Regions from separate parts of the Brevibacterium renqingii genome, predicted to be linked through region 2. Evidence: predicted binding sites of a transcription regulator. Region 2 holds the regulator's gene; the other holds the start of a gene.
The links. Region 2 encodes HrcA, which represses chaperone genes, less so after heat shock. Its sites were predicted from a motif close to TTNGCACTCGNNNNNNNCGAGTGCNAA; they were not measured.

Region 1: the regulator HrcA is predicted to act here: its motif matches at 2,639-2,665, upstream of groES (co-chaperone GroES).

What each region holds. Positions count from the first base shown of each region.
Region 1 is NZ_JADBHG010000001.1:502,177-510,853, forward strand. It holds gene IIE29_RS02260 (ABC transporter ATP-binding protein) at 1-265, opposite strand, end outside; gene groL (chaperonin GroEL) at 562-2,154, opposite strand; gene groES (co-chaperone GroES) at 2,191-2,484, opposite strand; gene IIE29_RS16980 (ubiquitin-like domain-containing protein) at 2,845-4,074, opposite strand; gene IIE29_RS02280 (TatD family hydrolase) at 4,292-5,323, opposite strand; gene metG (methionine--tRNA ligase) at 5,323-7,038, opposite strand; gene IIE29_RS02290 (hypothetical protein) at 7,354-8,559, opposite strand.
Region 2 is NZ_JADBHG010000003.1:191,557-200,233, reverse strand. It holds gene IIE29_RS08310 (PhoH family protein) at 1-94, opposite strand, end outside; gene IIE29_RS08305 (16S rRNA (uracil(1498)-N(3))-methyltransferase) at 195-1,025, opposite strand; gene dnaJ (molecular chaperone DnaJ) at 1,022-2,137, opposite strand; gene hrcA (heat-inducible transcriptional repressor HrcA) at 2,222-3,274, opposite strand; gene IIE29_RS08290 (DUF3097 domain-containing protein) at 3,427-4,293, shown strand; gene IIE29_RS08285 (DUF4870 domain-containing protein) at 4,434-5,081, shown strand; gene IIE29_RS08280 (DUF4870 domain-containing protein) at 5,190-5,708, shown strand; gene hemW (radical SAM family heme chaperone HemW) at 5,800-7,029, opposite strand; gene lepA (translation elongation factor 4) at 7,030-8,677, opposite strand, start outside.

The DNA of each region.
Region 1 (8,677 bases), on a different contig from region 2:
GCAGGGCCGAGAGCTCCTCCTCGCGCAGACCCGTGATCTCCTTCTCGCCGAGATGGACTGTGCCCGAGGTGGGACGGTCGAGTCCGGCGAGGATGTGCATGAGGGTGGACTTGCCCGAACCCGAGGGCCCCATCACGGCGGTGAGCCGGGCCGGGGCGATGTCGAGAGTGACACGGTTGAGAGCGGTCACTGCCGCCCCGTCGGGGTCGAAGATCTTCGAGACGTTGCGAAGTCGGGCGATGGGCATCGGCGAGACGGTCGTCATGGGTCCTCAACGGTTGCTGCAATCGGTCTTGTCCAGACTAACGAGGATCCGCAGTCAGGAACATGAGAACTGACTGGCCAGTAGTTGTGAGCAGCCTGCACGGCGCGAGATTCCGTGCCGAGGGCATCCGTCGAGAGTTCGCTCTGCGACAGACAGCTCGACGAGGAACCAGAGCCATCTGTCGTAGAGCGAGCTCTCGGCGAATCGTGGTGCGTGTGAATACACCAGTGGCCCGGAACAAGCCGTTCCGGGCCACTGGTGTGTCTCTCAGAGGCGACTCAGGCCGAGCGGAGTGCTCAGTCCTCGTCCTCCTCGTCCTTCTTCTCGACGACCAGGGTCTCGGTGGTGAGAACCAGGGCGGCGATCGAAGCGGCGTTGCGCAGCGCCGAGCGGGTGACCTTGACGGGGTCGATGATTCCGGCGCCGATGAGGTCGCCGTATTCACCGGTCGCGGCGTTGTAGCCCTGGCCGGACTCGAGGTCCTCGACCTTCGACACGACGACGTAGCCGTCGCGGCCGGCGTTCTCGGCGATCCAGCGCAGCGGCTGGACGACTCCGCGCCGGACGATGTCAGCACCGGTGGCCGCATCGCCGGTCAGGTTCAGGTCGTCTCCGGCCAGCACCTTGGCGGCGTGGATCAGAGCCGACCCGCCACCGGCGACGATGCCCTCTTCGATGGCGGCACGAGTTGCGGACACGGCGTCTTCGACGCGGTGCTTGCGCTCCTTGAGCTCCACCTCGGTGGCGGCGCCGACCTTGATGACGGCGACACCGCCGGAGAGCTTGGCCAAGCGCTCCTGCAGCTTCTCGCGGTCCCAGTCGGAGTCGGTGTTCTCGACCTCGGCGCGGATCTGGGCGACACGACCGGCAACAGCATCGTCGGAGCCAGCACCATCGATGATGGTGGTGTTGTCCTTGGTGACGGTGATGGTGCGGGCGTTGCCGAGCTCCTCCAGGGTGACCTGGTCGAGCTTCATGCCCATGTCCGGGGTGACGACCTGGCCACCGGTGAGGACGGCGAGGTCCTCGAGGATGGCCTTGCGGCGGTCACCGAAGCCGGGCGCCTTGACGGCGGCGACGTTGATGATGCCGCGCAGCTTGTTGACGACCAGAGTCGACAGAGCCTCGCCCTCGATGTCCTCGGCGACGATGAACAGCGGCTTGCCGGCCTGCTGCACCTTCTCGAGGACGGGCAGGAGCTCCTGGATGTTGGAGATCTTGCCCTGGTTGATGAGGATGAGAGCGTCGGAGAGCACAGCCTCCTGACGGTCGGCATCGGTCACGAAGTGCGGTGAGAGGAAGCCCTTGTCGAACTGCATTCCCTCGGTGATCTCGAGCTCGACCGATGCGGCCTGGGACTCGTCGATCGTGATGACGCCGTCCTTGCCCACCTTGTCGAAGGCATCGGCGATGAGCTTGCCGATCTCTTCGGAATGAGCGGACAGACCGGCGACGTGCGCGATCTCCGAGGAGTCGGCGACATCGCGGGCGATGGTTCCGAGCTGCTCGGACACGGCCTCGACGGCGGTTTCGATTCCGCGCTTGAGGGCACCGGGAGCGGCACCTGCGGCGACGTTGCGCAGTCCTTCGTTGACGAAGGCCTGAGCGAGAACCGTCGCGGTGGTGGTTCCGTCACCGGCGATATCGTTGGTCTTGGTGGCGACTTCCTTGGCCAGCTGGACGCCGAGGTTCTCGTACGCGTCGTCGACCTCGACCTCACGGGCGATGGTCACGCCATCGTTCGTGATCGTGGGGGCGCCCCACTTCTTGTCGAGCACGACATTGCGGCCCTTGGGTCCCAGCGTCACCTTGACGGTGTCGGCCAGTGTATTGACACCCTTTTCGAGTGCGCGACGAGCTTCGTCGTCGAATTCCAGAGTCTTAGGCATTCGTCCTCCTATCAGTGAAGTAGTTGTTCAGAGGATTCAGCCGATGACGGCGAGCACGTCGCGAGCCGAGAGCACGAGGAACTCTTCGCCTGCGTACTTGACTTCGGTGCCTCCGTACTTGGAGTAGATGACCTTGTCGCCGATGGCGACGTCGACCGGCACGCGGTTTCCGTTGTCAGCGACACGGCCGGGGCCCACTGCGACAACTTCGCCTTCCTGAGGCTTTTCCTTGGCGGTTTCGGGAATGACCAGACCACTGGCGGTAGTCTGCTCTGCTTCGACCTGACGGATGACAATCCGATCTTCGAGTGGCTTGATGGAGACCGACATATCGGGCCCTCTCCCTTCGCTGGGTTCATTCTTCGTTGAGTCAGACGGCGGCTGCTGCCATGAACCTCTCGTCGTCGCGGGTGCCGAGCGATTCGACCGTCCTGTGAAACTGGCACTCATTGAGCGTCAGTGCTAATTCGACTTTAGAACGCTCTTAGCACTCGGTCAACTTGAGTGCCAGCAATTCGTCATGCTCTGGGCGAAAGCTCAGATCGGCGGCTGTCGGCACCCGCGGACTCCGCCCGACGGAGCCGATGCCTGGACGCAGAGAAGCGCCGGCCCCGGGATCTCTCCCGGGACCGGCGCTTCTCACTGACCGGCTCAGCTCATGTGTCGATTGCGGTCAGGACTGGTCGGCGATCAGGCGCAGGTCCACTGTCCCCAGCCTTCCTGAGCCTGCAGCTTCTTCGCACGCTGGAACTGCTCCTGCGGGCTGGCATCCGAGGGATTGCCGCTGCCGCCCATGTTGTGCCAGGTCGAAGGCAGGAACTGGAACAGACCGAAGTGGGTGCCGTTCGAGGCCTTCGGGTCGAAGTTCGACTCGCACTCGACGACCGAATACCACTTGGATCCGGGTCCGCCCAGCATCGCCTTGATCTCTGCGGTGCTCATGGAGCCGCCGCCCGAACCGGAGTCGCCGCCGGTGCTCGAGTCACCGGAATCAGAGCCGCCGGAATCACCGGCGTCACCGGAGTCACCCGAATCGCCCGAGTCGGAGCCACCGGTGTCGGCCGGAGCCTCCTCCTTCTTCTTCGTACCCTGGATGACCACCTTCGCCTTGGGCTCGGAGAGGACCTTCTCGTCCTTCTTCTCCTTCTTCACCTCTTCGCCGTTGATGGTCTTGACCTTGTAGACGACCTGCTTCTCGCCGTCCTTGCCTTCGGACTCGACCTTGGTCTCACCCTCGTAGAGCGAGGAGGACTTCTTGGTCTCGACCTTGGCCTCGATGGCCTGCTTGTCCTTGACGGTCTTCTTCTCGACGCGGTTGACGGTCAGCACCTGACCATCGGAGACGTTGGCGGACATCGGGACGGACAGGAAGTCGTCCTTCTTGAGCTCGATGCCGGTCTCCTTGAGCGCTTCCTTCGCGGTGCCCACGGCGGACGAGACCTTGTGGTCCTTGCCATCAGCGACGACGGTGAGGTCCTTCGATGTGGTCACATCGATGTCGTTGCCCTTTTCCTTCAGCCGCTGGTTGGCCTTCGTGTTGAGGTCGGCGCCCTTCGCATCAACCCCGAGGTCGGCCAGCGCCTGGCCCACGGTGTTCGCGTTGGTCCACTCGTCGGTCTCCTTGCCGTCGACGGAGAGCGAGACCTCCTTCGCGGTGTTGACGGTGATCGTCATGTCCCGGTCGACCTTCGTGTCGACGCCGGGCTTGACCTTGTCACGCTTGCCGAGATCGATGTCGTGGCTGTCGAGGATGTCCCCGACGGTTCCACCGAAGGTCCGGACCTCCTCGCTCTGTCCATTGACGTCCAAGGTCACAGGCTTATTCATGGTCACCACGGCCCCCGTGCCACCCACGAGTCCGGTGATCACTACCGCCTGTGCAGCGATCTGAACCTTGCGGTTCTTGAGAAAATCAATCACAAAAATATCCCTGAGCAGAATTTATCGACCCGTTCACTGTAACCGATTCGTTACACGGTTCGCAAAACATCACGGAAATGTAACGGTGTGAGTTTCCTGAGTGGCCACCTGACCAGGAGTTCCCCGTGTTTTCGGCAGTGTTGCGGTCGTGACATTCACCCGCCGAGGCGGGCCCTGCAGTGCCGTATTCTCGCTCACGTTTCGAGGTGCAGCAGGTTCAGTCCCAGCCGCCGAGTGCCGTCTCTGCGTTGTTCCACACGGCCGAGCACAGCTCCTCCTCGCTCATACCCCGCACCTCGGCGAGCTTCCGGGCGGTGACCGCGGTCAGGTACGGCCCTCCGGGCTTCCCACGGTACGGGTGCGGAGTCAGGAACGGAGCGTCGGTCTCGGTCAGCAGCAGCTCCAGTGGCGCGGCCGCCGCGGCGCGACGCAGCTCTTCGGCGTTCTTGAAGGTGAGGTTGCCGGCGAAGGACATGAAGTAGCCTTGGGCCGCGCATTCTCTGGCCATCTGCTCATCGCCGGAGAAGCAGTGGAAGATCGTGACTTCAGGGGCGCCTTCCTCCTTGAGGATCCGCAGCACATCGGCGTGAGCCTGTCGGTCGTGGATCTGCAGGGCCTTGCCGGTGCGCTTGGCGATCTCGATGTGGGCACGGAAGGAGCGCTGCTGTTCGGCGATGCCCTCCTCACCCGTGCGGAAGTAGTCCAGCCCGGTCTCCCCCACCACGCGCATGCGGTCGTGGGAGGTCACGAGCGTCTCGATCTCGGTGAGCGCATCATCGAGCAGCCCGCGTTCGGCCAGCCTCGGTGCCTCATTGGGGTGCAGGGCGGCGCCGCCGAGCATCCATGTGCGCCCCTCAGACGGGGGCGTCGGCACGGTCCGGAAGTCGGCTGCCTCGGCGGGTGAACCTGCCCCCGCCTGCGCAGCGGAATCACTCGACGCAGCGGCAGCGCCCGCCTCGGCGGCACCGGCGTACTGCGATGCCACCAGCGCGGTCGTCCACCGGGCTGCCGGAAGGTCGCAGCCTATCTGGACGATCCGCTGCACCCCGGCGGCCTGCGCGGTGTCGAAGAAGAAGTCGAGGGAAGGAAACTCCTCGTCCTCATCGGGTCGGACTTCCGGCTCGGGTTCGCCGGCACCCAGCGGCAGCCGAACACCGGTGCAGATGTCCAGGTGGGTATGGGTGTCGACGGCGGGGAAGGCGAGCGGTTCGGGCACCGGTGGATAGGTTCCGGCGGCGCGCGAAGCCATTATTCGGTCTCCTCCACGAACTTCGGGAACACGGGCTCGGGCTTCGGCAGCGGGGTGCCCGGCTCGAGCGGGAACGCCACGGCCGCGAACGACCGGGGATCGACCTCGGCGGCGGCAAGCCCACCGGCGGCCGCCTCGGTGACGTCCGGGGCCAGGCCGGCCGAAGCGTAGGCCGCACCCGCGGCGACACCGATGCCGGCACCCGCGGTCACGGTCTCCATCGCCTCGGCGCCGGACCCCGACTCGACGGCGGTCGGCAGAACCTTGGCACCGGCCTCGCCGACTCCTGCGGGGACGCCGAGGAGGTCGAGGATCTTGCCGGCGGAATCGGGCATGACGGGCTGGATGAGGATCGAGATGATGCGCACGACCTCGATCGTCACCCACAGCACGGTGGCCATGCGCTCGGGGTCGGTCTTCTTCAGCTTCCAGGGCTCCTGGGCGGAGAAGTAGCGGTTGGCCTCGGTCAGCACCTTCCAGCAGGCCTCGACGTAGAGGTGGAGGGCCTGTGTGTCGACGTGGCGGCGTGCGGTGTCGGGCACGGCGCGGGCGAGCGCGAGCAGGGATTCATCGGCCTCGGTGAGGGTGCCGGGCTGCGGGACCTGGGCGTCGCAGTTCTTCGCGATCATCGACAGCGAGCGCTGGGCGAGGTTGCCGTATTCGTTGGCGAGGTCGGCGTTCTTGCGGGTGATGATCGAGTCCTTCGTGTAGGACCCGTCGTTGCCGTAGGAGAACTCGCGGAAGAGGAAGAAGCGCAGGGTGTCGAGGCCGAAGGCGTCGACGAGGTCGATGGGATCGACGACGTTGCCGACGGACTTCGACATCTTCTCGCCGGCGTTGAAGAGGAAGCCGTGGGCGTGGACGCGTCCGGGCAGCTCGATGCCGGCGCTCATGAGGAAGGCCGGCCAATACACGCTGTGGAAGCGGATGATGTCCTTGCCGATGATGTGGACGTCGGCAGGCCACCATTTGGCGAACCTCTCTTCGTCGTCCGGGTAGCCGACGGCGGTGATGTAGTTCGTCAGGGCGTCGATCCACACGTACATCACGTGCTTCTCGTTGCCGGGGACCGGCACGCCCCAGTCGAAGGTGGTGCGGGAGACCGAGAGGTCCTTGAGCCCGGAGGCGACGAAGGAGGCGATCTCGTTGCGACGGGAGTCGGGGCCGATGAACTCAGGGTGGTTCTCGTAGAGTTCGAGCAGCTTGTCCTGGTACTTCGACAGCCGGAAGAAGTAGGACTCCTCTTCCGTCCAGGTCACCTCGGTGTGGGTCTCCTTGGACAGGCGGACACCGTCGACGACCTCGGTCTCGTCCTGCGTGTAGTAGGCCTCGTCGCGGACGGAGTACCAGCCGGAGTAGGTGTCGAGGTAGATGTCACCGGCCTCTTCGAGCTTGCGCCAGATAGCCTGGCAGGTCGCGTAGTGGTCTTCGTCGGTCGTGCGGATGAACCGGTCGAAGGTCGAGCCGAGGGCGAGCTGCGTGTCGCGGAAGTTCTTCGCGTTGTCGTCAGCGAGCTCCTTGGGTGTGATGCCGAGCTTGTTCGCCGCCTGGAGCATCTTCAGCCCGTGCTCATCAGTGCCGGTGCAGAAGAAGACCTCATGATTGTCCAGTCGCTTGAACCGGGCGATCGTGTCGGCCGCAATGTACTCATAGGCGTGCCCGATGTGAATGGCCCCGTTCGGGTAGGCAATCGCTGTCGTCAAGTAGTAACCCATAGGCCACTCAGTCTAAGGGACGCTCCGACCCCGGCGCGCACAGGTCCGCGGGGGCGCTGGCGCGCAGAGGCGCTCCCGGGAGCTCGGTCTGCGGGGGCGCAGAGCGCAGGGGCCGCCCCCGCGAGCTCGGTCCGCCGGGGCGCAGAGTGCAGGGGTGTCCCGGGAGCTCGGTCTGCGACAGAAAGCTCTGGTTCCATACCGAGCTCTCAGTCGTAGACCGCTCCGTCGACCGCCGTGACACCAGCCCGCCGCTCCCTCAACCGCCGTGGCACCAGCCCGCCACTCCGTCGACCGTCGTGGCACCATCCGGCCCACTCACAACAGCAGGTGGCGATCACACAGCTGCTTCAATTCAGGTGCCTGTGAGAACAGTTTCTGCTTGAAAGTGAACAGCGACATCACCTCATTGAACTTGAAGCGGATGACTTTGTAGCCCATTGCCAGCAGCCGATTGTGCTGTCGGCTTTCCTTATTCATCGTGTCGAAACCACCATCCGCATACTTCTGCGTACCGTCCACGTAGAGGGCGACTCGAGGTTTCGCACGAGCTGCGGCCCCTCGTCCAGCTGGGAAGCTTCCAGCAGCGTCTGCGGAGTCCGGGAAGCTTCGAGCACCGTCTGCTGGGTCCCGGAAACTTCCAGCACCGTCTGTGGAGTCCGGCTTCAGAGGCCCATCGAGGAGGAAGTCGAGCCGTGTCAGCTTCCTCCCGCCATCGAATACCGTGACTTGCTGAACGAACTCGTGCAGCCCCAGCTGGTGGAGAAGCAGCGAAGTCCGGCTCTCCGCGTAGCTTTCCGACAGAGGTGAGACCAACTTCGCCAGCTTCTTGGCTCGCACACTGCCGCGGGTCATCCGCGAGATCGGTCCGGCGAACAGCTTTTCGACCGCTCCGGGCACGTCGTCCATCAGCTGCGGCGGATATCCGAGCCGGAAGATCAGTTCTTCATCATCGCCGAGAAGATGCCGACGCAGCACTTGCTCCATAGCCGCGAATCCGGCGGCCGGTCCCAGAATCGAAATGAGATCCACGGCAGTCCGTGCAGGAGTTGTCATCACTACCCCCTCGTGCATCTCCACGTCGTCACAGGTCGGCCGCCTTCGCCGTTCGATTTCAGCAGTCCGTGAGCTGTCACGGGGGTGGATGACTGAAATCGGTCCTCGCGGCACATCAAACATCCTGATGCGATGAAGATATGCGGCAGAGATACCCCACACCGCATCCCCGCTGCGATACGAGGGGTAGCTGAGGATTCTCAGACGGTTCAGGTGCTCGCGATAGCGCGCTTCGAGTGCCGGGTCGCGCCCCTGCTGTTCTCGCTGGTCCTGCCCCTCGTGATAGCGGATCCACTCATCATTGTCGATGAACTGTGCGAACAGAAGGTGACGCTCGTTCACACAACGGCGTATCACCGAGTACACGCCCCGCCCCAACTTCAGCAGGCAGCATTCAAGGGATTCGCGGACGAGAGCGCTTGCGGCCCCCGCCGCTCTCAGGTCCTGGTAGTAGACGATGTTGAACATCCGGCCAGGCTGGCCTGCTCGCAGCATCTGTGGCCATCCGACGCACTCTGCTTGTGGAAGCGGACGATGCACCCACAAGGCATCTGCGTGCGAGTCATGGCGAAACCCACAGTGCCCA
Region 2 (8,677 bases):
CGAGGTCGATGGAATCGGGCAGGACGAGGCGGACGGTGTCGGACTCGCCGGGGCTGCCGTCCGCATCGACCGCTTCCGGGTCGGTCGTGTTCACAGGGTTCTCGGGTGGGTGGGTGATGTCCAGAATGTTCCTTTGCGTGGGGGCTCACCGTCGCCGGCGGCGCCTGGTTGTGCTTCCATCCTAGTCCGATGTCTCACCAACGGCCCAATGAATTCTGCACCATGACGAGGCCCGCGGAGCCGGCGGACGAGGAGCGCAGGACGGTCGGGCCCAGCAGCACCGGGGCTGCGCCGATGCCGCTCAGCGCCTCGAGTTCGCCGTCGCTGATGCCGCCTTCGGGACCGACGACGATGACGATGCGTTCAGGCCGGACCGCAGCGCCGGAGTCGGACTCAGTCGATTCGGTCCCGGCAGCGGGCGAATGCTCGGTCTCGGCAGCGGCAGCGCCGCCGGAGCCCCCGAGGTCTCGCAGCGCCTGGGAGAGCCTGCGCTGCGCCGTCTCGTGGAGGACGAAGACCGCATCGGTCTCGCCCAGGCGCTGGATCAGGGAGGTGCCGCGGACCAGTTCGTGCAGTGCGGGGAACCGGGAGCGCCGGGCCTGCAGTGAGGCGGAGCGGAGCAGATGCTCCCATTTCGCGGCCATCTTCTCGCGCTTCTTCGCCGGCCAATCGGCGATTGAGCGTTCGGCGGCCCAGGGAATGACCTCGTCGACGCCGATCTCGGTGGCCGCCTCGATGGCCTGCAGATCACGGTCGCCCTTGGCCAGGGCCTGGACGAGGACGAGCCGGGGTCGGTTCGCCGCTTCCGTGATCACCTCGGCGACGTCGATCTCCATCCCCGTCGCCGAGGCGGCCGTGACGGTGCCGCGGGCGCGCGTGCCCGCTCCGTCGACGATCTCGATCTGCTCCCCGGGGCCGATCCGACGCACCCGCACCGCATGCCCGGCCACGTCCTCACCGACGGCGAGCACCTGACCGGCGACCGCCTCGGCGGCACGGGTGCAGCGGAAGACGGGAAGAGTCACCGACCGGCGAACCTCTCGCGCATGCGGGAGAACACGCCGCGGCTCTCGGTGGTGATCTGGGCTCGCGGGGCCTCTTCTCCGCGCAGCTGCGCGAGCTTCTCGATCAGTTCCCGCTGTTCGTCGTCGAGCTTGTCGGGTGTGAGCACGTCGACGGTGATGAGCAGGTCGCCGCGAGTCTCCGAACGCAGGCGGGTGGCGCCGAGCCCGGCGAGCTTGACGACCGTGCCCGACTGGGTGCCGGCGGCGATGCTGAGGTCCTGGGTGCCGTCGAAGGTGTCGAACGGGATGGTCGCGCCCAGGGTAGCGGCGGTCATCGGCACGGAGACCGAGGCGCGCAGATTGTCTCCGTCGCGCTGGAACACCTCGTGGCGGGTGACCATGACTTCGACGAAGAGGTCTCCGGCCGGTCCGCCGCCCGGTCCGACCTCGCCCTGACTGCTCAGCTGGATGCGGGTGCCGTCGGAGACGCCGGCGGGGATGCGGATCTTCATCGTCCGCTGCTTGCGCACGCGGCCGTCGCCCTGGCAGTTGAGGCACGGGTTGGGGATGACGGTTCCGAAGCCGTGGCAGGCATTGCAGGTCTGGTTCGTGACCATCTGTCCCAGCAGAGTGCGGGTCATGCGCTGGACGCTGCCGGCACCGTGGCACAGGCTGCAGGTCTCGACAGAGGTTCCCTCCTGCGTACCGGCTCCCGAGCAGGTGTCGCAGACGACCGCGGTGGTCACATCGAGATCGACGTTCCCGCCGAAGGCCGCGGTCTTGAGATCGATGCTGACGCCGACGAGGGCGTCCTTGCCGCGCTGGGTGCGTGGGATCGGGCCGCCGGCCTGACCGCCTCCGCCGCCGAAGAAGGTTTCGAAGATGTCTCCGAAACCGCCGAAGCCGCCTCCGGCCGGGAAGCCCTGTCCGTTCTCTCCCCCGCCCATGTCGTAGTTGCGGCGCTTCTCCGGGTCGGAGAGCACATCGTAGGCCAATGAGATGGCCTTGAACTCGTCTTCGTGGCCGGGGTTGACGTCCGGGTGGTACTTGCGTGCCAATTTCCGGTACGACGACTTGATCTCAGCCGCAGAAGCGTCCTTGGACACTCCGAGTGTTTCATAGTGATCGGCCACAGAAACTTCTCTCTCCCTGATGGTGTGTGTTCTTCATATTCGTGGTGGTCGGCCGCCGGCTGCCCTGACCGGTGCGGCGGCTCCTCATCCCCTGTCGAGCAGTGAGGACACGTACTTCGCGACGGCTCTGACGGCCGAGATCGTCGTCGGATAGTCCATTCTCGTCGGTCCCAGTACCGCCAGGCGGGCCGAGGAACCTGCGTCATGACCATATTCGGCGGCCACGACGGATGTCGAACTGAACGATTCGTGAGTATTCTCACGACCGATGCGCACGCTGATCTCCTCTTGGTCCTCAGCCATCGACGTCAGCAGCTTGAGCAGCACCACCTGCTCTTCGAAGGCTTCGAGGATCGGCGCCATCTGCTCGCCGAACTCATGCCCGGAGCGGGCGAGATTGGCGGTGCCGGCCATGATGATGCGCTCCTCGCGGGTCGCGGCGACGAGATCGATGACCGCGGCTCTGATCTTCTCCAGTCCGAGCTCGTCCCGATCTTCGGCCTCGGCGGAGACCGACTCGGCGGCGACCGGGGTGTGCCCGGCTCCGGCGGCCTTGCCCATGACATGGGAGAGCTTCTTCCCGGCGAACTCGGCATTGATCCGATCGCGGATGCCGCGCACTCCCTCGTCGTCGAGCAGCTGACCCAGTGTGACGGTCTTCTGTTCGACCTGCCCCGCATCGGTGATGAGGACCACGAGGACCCGGCTCGGTCCGAGGCCGACGATCTCGATGTGCTTGATCCGTGCCAATGACACCGTCGGATACTGGATCAGCGCCACTTGGTGCGTCAGTCCGGAGAGCACCCGCACCGTGCGGTCGAGCATCTCGTCGAGTTCGACGTCGCCGTCGATGAGCTGGAAGATCGCCCTGCGCTCGGCCTGGGTGAGCGGTTTGAACTCATCGATGCGATCGACGAACATCCGGTAGCCGAGATCAGTCGGAATCCGTCCGGCCGAGGTGTGCGGCTGGGCGATGTACCCCTCCTGTTCGAGGTGGGCCATATCGTTGCGGATCGTCGCGGGTGAGACCCCGAGCGTGTGTCGTTGGACGATGGCCTTCGAGCCGACGGGTTCGTTCGTCGCGACGAAGTCCTCGACGATGGCGCGCAGGACCTGCGCCCGTCTGCCGTCGTTCATCGCTGACCTCCCCACACGCTTGGCACTCATTAGCACTGAGTGCCAATTCTACGCCTCTTCGCAGGTGATTTCATTTCACGGGTGAGGTTGCGCGCTTTCTCATCCCCGCCGGAGGGTCACCGCACTTCCAACGTGGCGGGCCATTATGGTGGGTGCCTGTGAATGCTTTCGATCGCTATGGATCCGACGTCCTCTCCGGCAGCTCCCCGTCCTCACACCGTCCGAAGAAGTCACGCCCGGTCGAGCTCGGGCTCGGGATGGTGCTCGAAGACGCGATGAGCGGGTATGTCGGAGCCGTCATCGGGGCCAAGAAGACCACGGCCGGCATCATCGTCGAGCTCGAGGATCGGCAGGGCAAGGTCCGGGCATTCCCGCTGGGACCGGGGTTCCTGCTCGAGGGGCAGCCGGTCGATCTCCGCCTGCCGGCGAAGAAGAAGCCGACCGCCCCGAGTCGCACGGCCTCGGGTTCGCGAGTCGTCGAAGGAGCCCGAGCACGTGTGGCGCGCGGGTCTCGCATCTGGGTCGAGGGCAAGCACGACGCCGAGCTGGTCGAGAAGATCTGGGGCGACGATCTGCGCATCGAAGGAGTCGTCGTCGAACCCCTCGGCGGACTCGACGACGTCGCCGACAAGCTCGCAGCGTTCGGACCCGACAAGGACCATCGTGTGGGCGTGCTGGCCGATCATCTCGTGAAGGGGACGAAGGAGTCGAAGATCGCCGAGGCGGTCCGGGCCGATCCCCGCTATCGCGACGTCGTCCACATCATCGGACATCCCTATGTCGACATCTGGCAGGCGGTCAAACCGCACGTCGTCGGCATCGATCAGTGGCCGGTCGTTCCCCGCGGTGAGGATTGGAAGACCGGGATCCTGAGTCGGATCGGGTGGCCGCACGCCGATCACCGCGATGTCGCCCGCGGCTGGGCGCGCATCCTCGGGAAGGTGTCGACCATCGCCGATGTCGAACCGGCCCTGTCCGGTCGTGTCGAGGAGCTCATCGACTTCGTCACGGTCGGCTGACTCCGCTGTTCGCTCGGCGGCGGCGAAGCCTTCTCAGAAGCCGCATGTTGCAGAATCGGCACAGCATTCGCTCAGCTCGCCATGCCCCGCGACCGAGGGCTGGGCTAGGGTGAAACGACAGAGGCAGTGAAAGGATCATCATGTCGTTCGACCCCCAGCAGCCGAACAACGGCCGCCCCATGCCGCCGAACTACTCCCAGGCGTCGGGACCCCAGCAGCCGTACACTTCGCAGCCGGGCACCGGCCGGTCCGGGCCGCGCAGCTATGGCTCTGCGCAGCCCGGTTATGGGCGCCCGGGCCACGGGCACCCCCAGCCCGGTTACGGACAGCCCGGCTGCGTCGGTCCTCCGCCGGTCGGCAATCCCGCACTGTTCGATTCGCAGATGCTGCCCGAGGCCGCCTATGGACCGGGTTCCGACCGGTTCTGGAGGGTCGGCGAGCAGGAACGGTCAGCGGCGATGTGGGCTCACCTCGGCACTTTGATCTTCGGGTTCATGCCGCTCGTCATGTTCCTCGTCAAGAAGGACGAATCCCCGTTCGTGCGCGAGCATTCGCGACAGGGCCTCAACGCCATGATCACGAACGCGATCATCAGCTCTGCTGCGGCGTTCGTGCTCGGGATCCTCGGTTTCATCCTGGCCTTGGTGACGTTCGGGCTGGGCATCTTCATCGTCTACGGCGCCGTGATCGTTCCGATCGTCTATGCCGTTCTCTACGTCATCGCCGCCGTCGCGGCCAACCGAGGCGAGGGATACAGGTTTCCGCTCGTCTTCGACTTCGTGAAGTAGGCTTGCTCGTCACACATACCCGTCGCCCGGGACGGTGCATTCGCAGGACGCGATTCGACCAGCCAGCTGGGTGACTGTGGTGTGATCGAAACTCAGAAAGGGTCTCTCATGTCGGACAATCCTCAGCAGCCGTACGGGTCTCAGCAGCAGCCGTATGGCGGCTACGGTCACCCGGGCGCCGCTTCCGCCCACTCCCCCGCGGCCGGTGTCCCCATCGGCGCTGCACTGCCCGATGCCGCCTACGGCCCGCACTCGGTCGGATTCTGGAACGCCGACCAGACGGAGCGCTCGACGGCGATGTGGTCCCATCTGGCCCATGCCGCCACCTATGTCGTCGGGCTCGGATGGATCGTCACTCTCATCCTCTTCATCATCAACAAGGACAGGTCGCCGTTCTTGCGCCATCACACCGCGCAGTCACTCAATCTGCTGATCATCGGCGTCATCGCGGGATTCGCCATCGGCCTCGTCGGGGGAATTCTCACGATCGTCGGCATCGGATTCCTCATCCTGCTGCTGCTTCCCGTCCTCTCGATCTACATGATCGTCATCGAGGTCATCGCCTGCATGGCGGCGAATCGCGGTGAGGGCTACCGAATCCCGCTGACTCCGAACTGGATCAGGTAGACCGGACGTTCCGACCGTCCGCACCGATGTGCGACCGCCCCGATCCTCGGGCGAGGGTCGGGGCGGTCGCTTTTCACCGGAGGCGATGGACTCAGACGTATTCGGTGAGGATGCGCACCATGTGGTCGGCGAGCAGGCGTCCGTGCAGGGTCGGCCTGAACCAGCCGTCTGCTGCACCGTCGGGGTCGAGCAGCCCCTGCCTGACGAAGGTTCTGATCGCCTGCTCACTGCCTGCACCGAGGGAATCCAGGCGCAGCTCGGAATCGATGCGGGCGGCCAGCATGATCCTTTCGATCTCCCGCGTCTGCTCATCGAGGATCTCACGGCCGATCGACGGCGACTGCCCGGCGAGAAGCCGGTCACTCCATGCCCGCGGGTGCTTGGCGTTCCAGAACCGCACTCCCCCGACGTGGGAGTGCGCACCGGGGCCGTAGCCCCACCAATCGGCGCCCTGCCAATAGGCCATATTGTGCAGGCACCTGGTCTCCGGACCGGTCGACCAGTTGCTCACCTCGTACCAGTGCAGACCGGCGGCGGTCATCGCGGCATCGGCGATCTCATACTTGTCGGCCAGGTCGTCCTCATCGGGCATCGGCAGCCGGCCGCGGCGAACCATCGCCCCCATCTTCGTCCCGGGTTCGATGATGAGCGAATAGGCCGAGATGTGATCGACTTCGTTGGACAGCGCGACGTCGAGCGAACGGCGCCAGTCCTCGATCGACTCCCCCGGTGTGCCGTAGATGAGATCGAGGCTCAGATCGAGTCCTGCTTCCTTCACCCACCGGGCCACCTCGGGGATCTTCTCCGGATCGTGGGTTCGGTCGAGGGTCGCGAGCACATGCGGAACAGCCGATTGCATGCCCATCGAGATGCGGGTGAATCCGGCACCGGCCAAGGTGGCGATGTACGCGGGATCCAAGGTGTCGGGATTCGCCTCGGTCGTGACCTCGACGTCGGCGGCCAATCGGAAGCGGGCGCGGATGTCGTCCATCACCCCGGCGAGCACCCCGGCGGCGAGCAGCGTCGGTGTGCCTCCCCCGAAGAAGATCGTCGAGACCTCGCGGTCCCCCGCGCCCGCCTCGGCGAGGGTGGACACGGACAGGTCGAGCTCACGAGCGAGATTGGCCCGGTAGTCGTCGCGGGAAGCACCCGGCCCGAGGTCCTCGGCGGTGTAGGTGTTGAAATCGCAGTAGCCGCAGCGGACCCGGCAGTAGGGAACGTGGACGTAGAGGCTCAGCCCGCGATCCGCGGCCCCGACCCCCGCCGAGGCAGGGAGTGAGCCGTCGCGCGGTGGCACCTCTCCGGACGGTTGTGTGGGCACTTACTTCTTGCTGTCCTTGGTCTCCGGCTCATCGGAGGACAGCGCTGCGATGAAGGCGTCCTGCGGGACTTCCACGGTGCCGACCATCTTCATCCGCTTCTTGCCCTCCTTCTGCTTCTCGAGCAGTTTGCGCTTGCGGCTGATGTCACCGCCGTAGCACTTGGACAGCACGTCCTTGCGGATGGCGCGGATGGTCTCGCGGGCGATGATCCGCGAGCCGATGGCCGCCTGGACGGGCACCTCGAACTGCTGGCGCGGGATGAGCTTGCGCAGCTTGCCGGCCATCGCGACGCCGTAGGAGTAGGCGTTGTCGCGGTGGACGATCGCGGAGAACGCATCGACCTGGTCGCCGTGCAGCAGGATGTCGACCTTGACGAGATCGGCCGGGTCCTCCCCGTCATCGGAGTAGTCGAGGGTCGCATAGCCCTTGGTCCGTGACTTGAGCTGGTCGAAGAAGTCGAAGACGATCTCGGCCAGAGGCAGCCGGTACCGGATCTCGACGCGGTCCGAGGACAGGTAGTCCATGCCCTGCAGGCTGCCCCGCCGGGTCTGGCACAGCTCCATCACCGCACCGATGTAGTCGCTGGGCGTCAGGATCGTCGCCCGGACCATGGGCTCTCTGACCTCCTTGATCTTTCCGGTGGGGTACTCGCTCGGGTTCGTCACCGTCGTCTCGGTCCCGTCCTCCATGGTCACGTCGTAGATGACGCTCGGCGCGGTGGAGATGAGGTCGAGGTCGTATTCGCGTTCGAGCCGGTCGCGGAGCACCTCGAGGTGGAGCAGGCCGAGGAAGCCGCACCGGAAGCCGAAGCCCAGCGCCGTCGACGTCTCCGGCTCATAGGCCAAGGAGGCGTCGTTGAGTTTGATCTTGTCGAGAGCATCCCGCAGGACCGGGTAGTCCGAGCCGTCGATCGGGAACAGCCCCGAATACACCATCGGCTGGGGCTCCTTGTAGCCTTCGAGCGGTTCTGCCGCGGGAGAGGATGCGAGGGTGACGGTGTCGCCGACCTTCGACAGCCGCACATCCTTGACACCGGTGATGAGGTAGCCGACCTCGCCGACGCCCAGGCCCTTCGTCGCCTGCGGTTCCGGGGCGGAGACGCCGATCTCGAGCAGTTCGTGGGTGCTGCCGGTCGACATCATCTCGATCTTCTCGCGCGGTCTGAGCGAGCCGTCGACGAGGCGGACGTAGGTGACCACGCCGCGGTAGGTGTCGTAGACGGAGTCGAAGATCATCGCCCGGGCCGGTGCCTCGGCGTCGCCAACGGGGGCCGGGATGTCGGAGATGATGCGGTCGAGGACCTCCTCGACGCCTTCCCCGGTCTTGCCCGATACGAGCAGGCAGTCCTCGGGCTCGCAGCCGATGAGGTTCGCCAGCTCTTCGGCGTACTTCTCCGGCTGCGCGGCCGGCAGGTCGATCTTGTTGAGCACAGGGATGATCGCGAGATCGTTCTCCATGGCCAGGTACAGATTCGCCAGAGTCTGCGCCTCGATGCCCTGCGCCGAGTCGACGAGCAGCAGCGCGCCCTCACAGGCGGCCAGGGAGCGTGAGACCTCGTAGCTGAAGTCGACGTGCCCGGGGGTGTCGATCATGTTGAGCGCATACGGCGTGTCCTCGTATTCCCAGGGCATGCGCACCGCCTGGGAT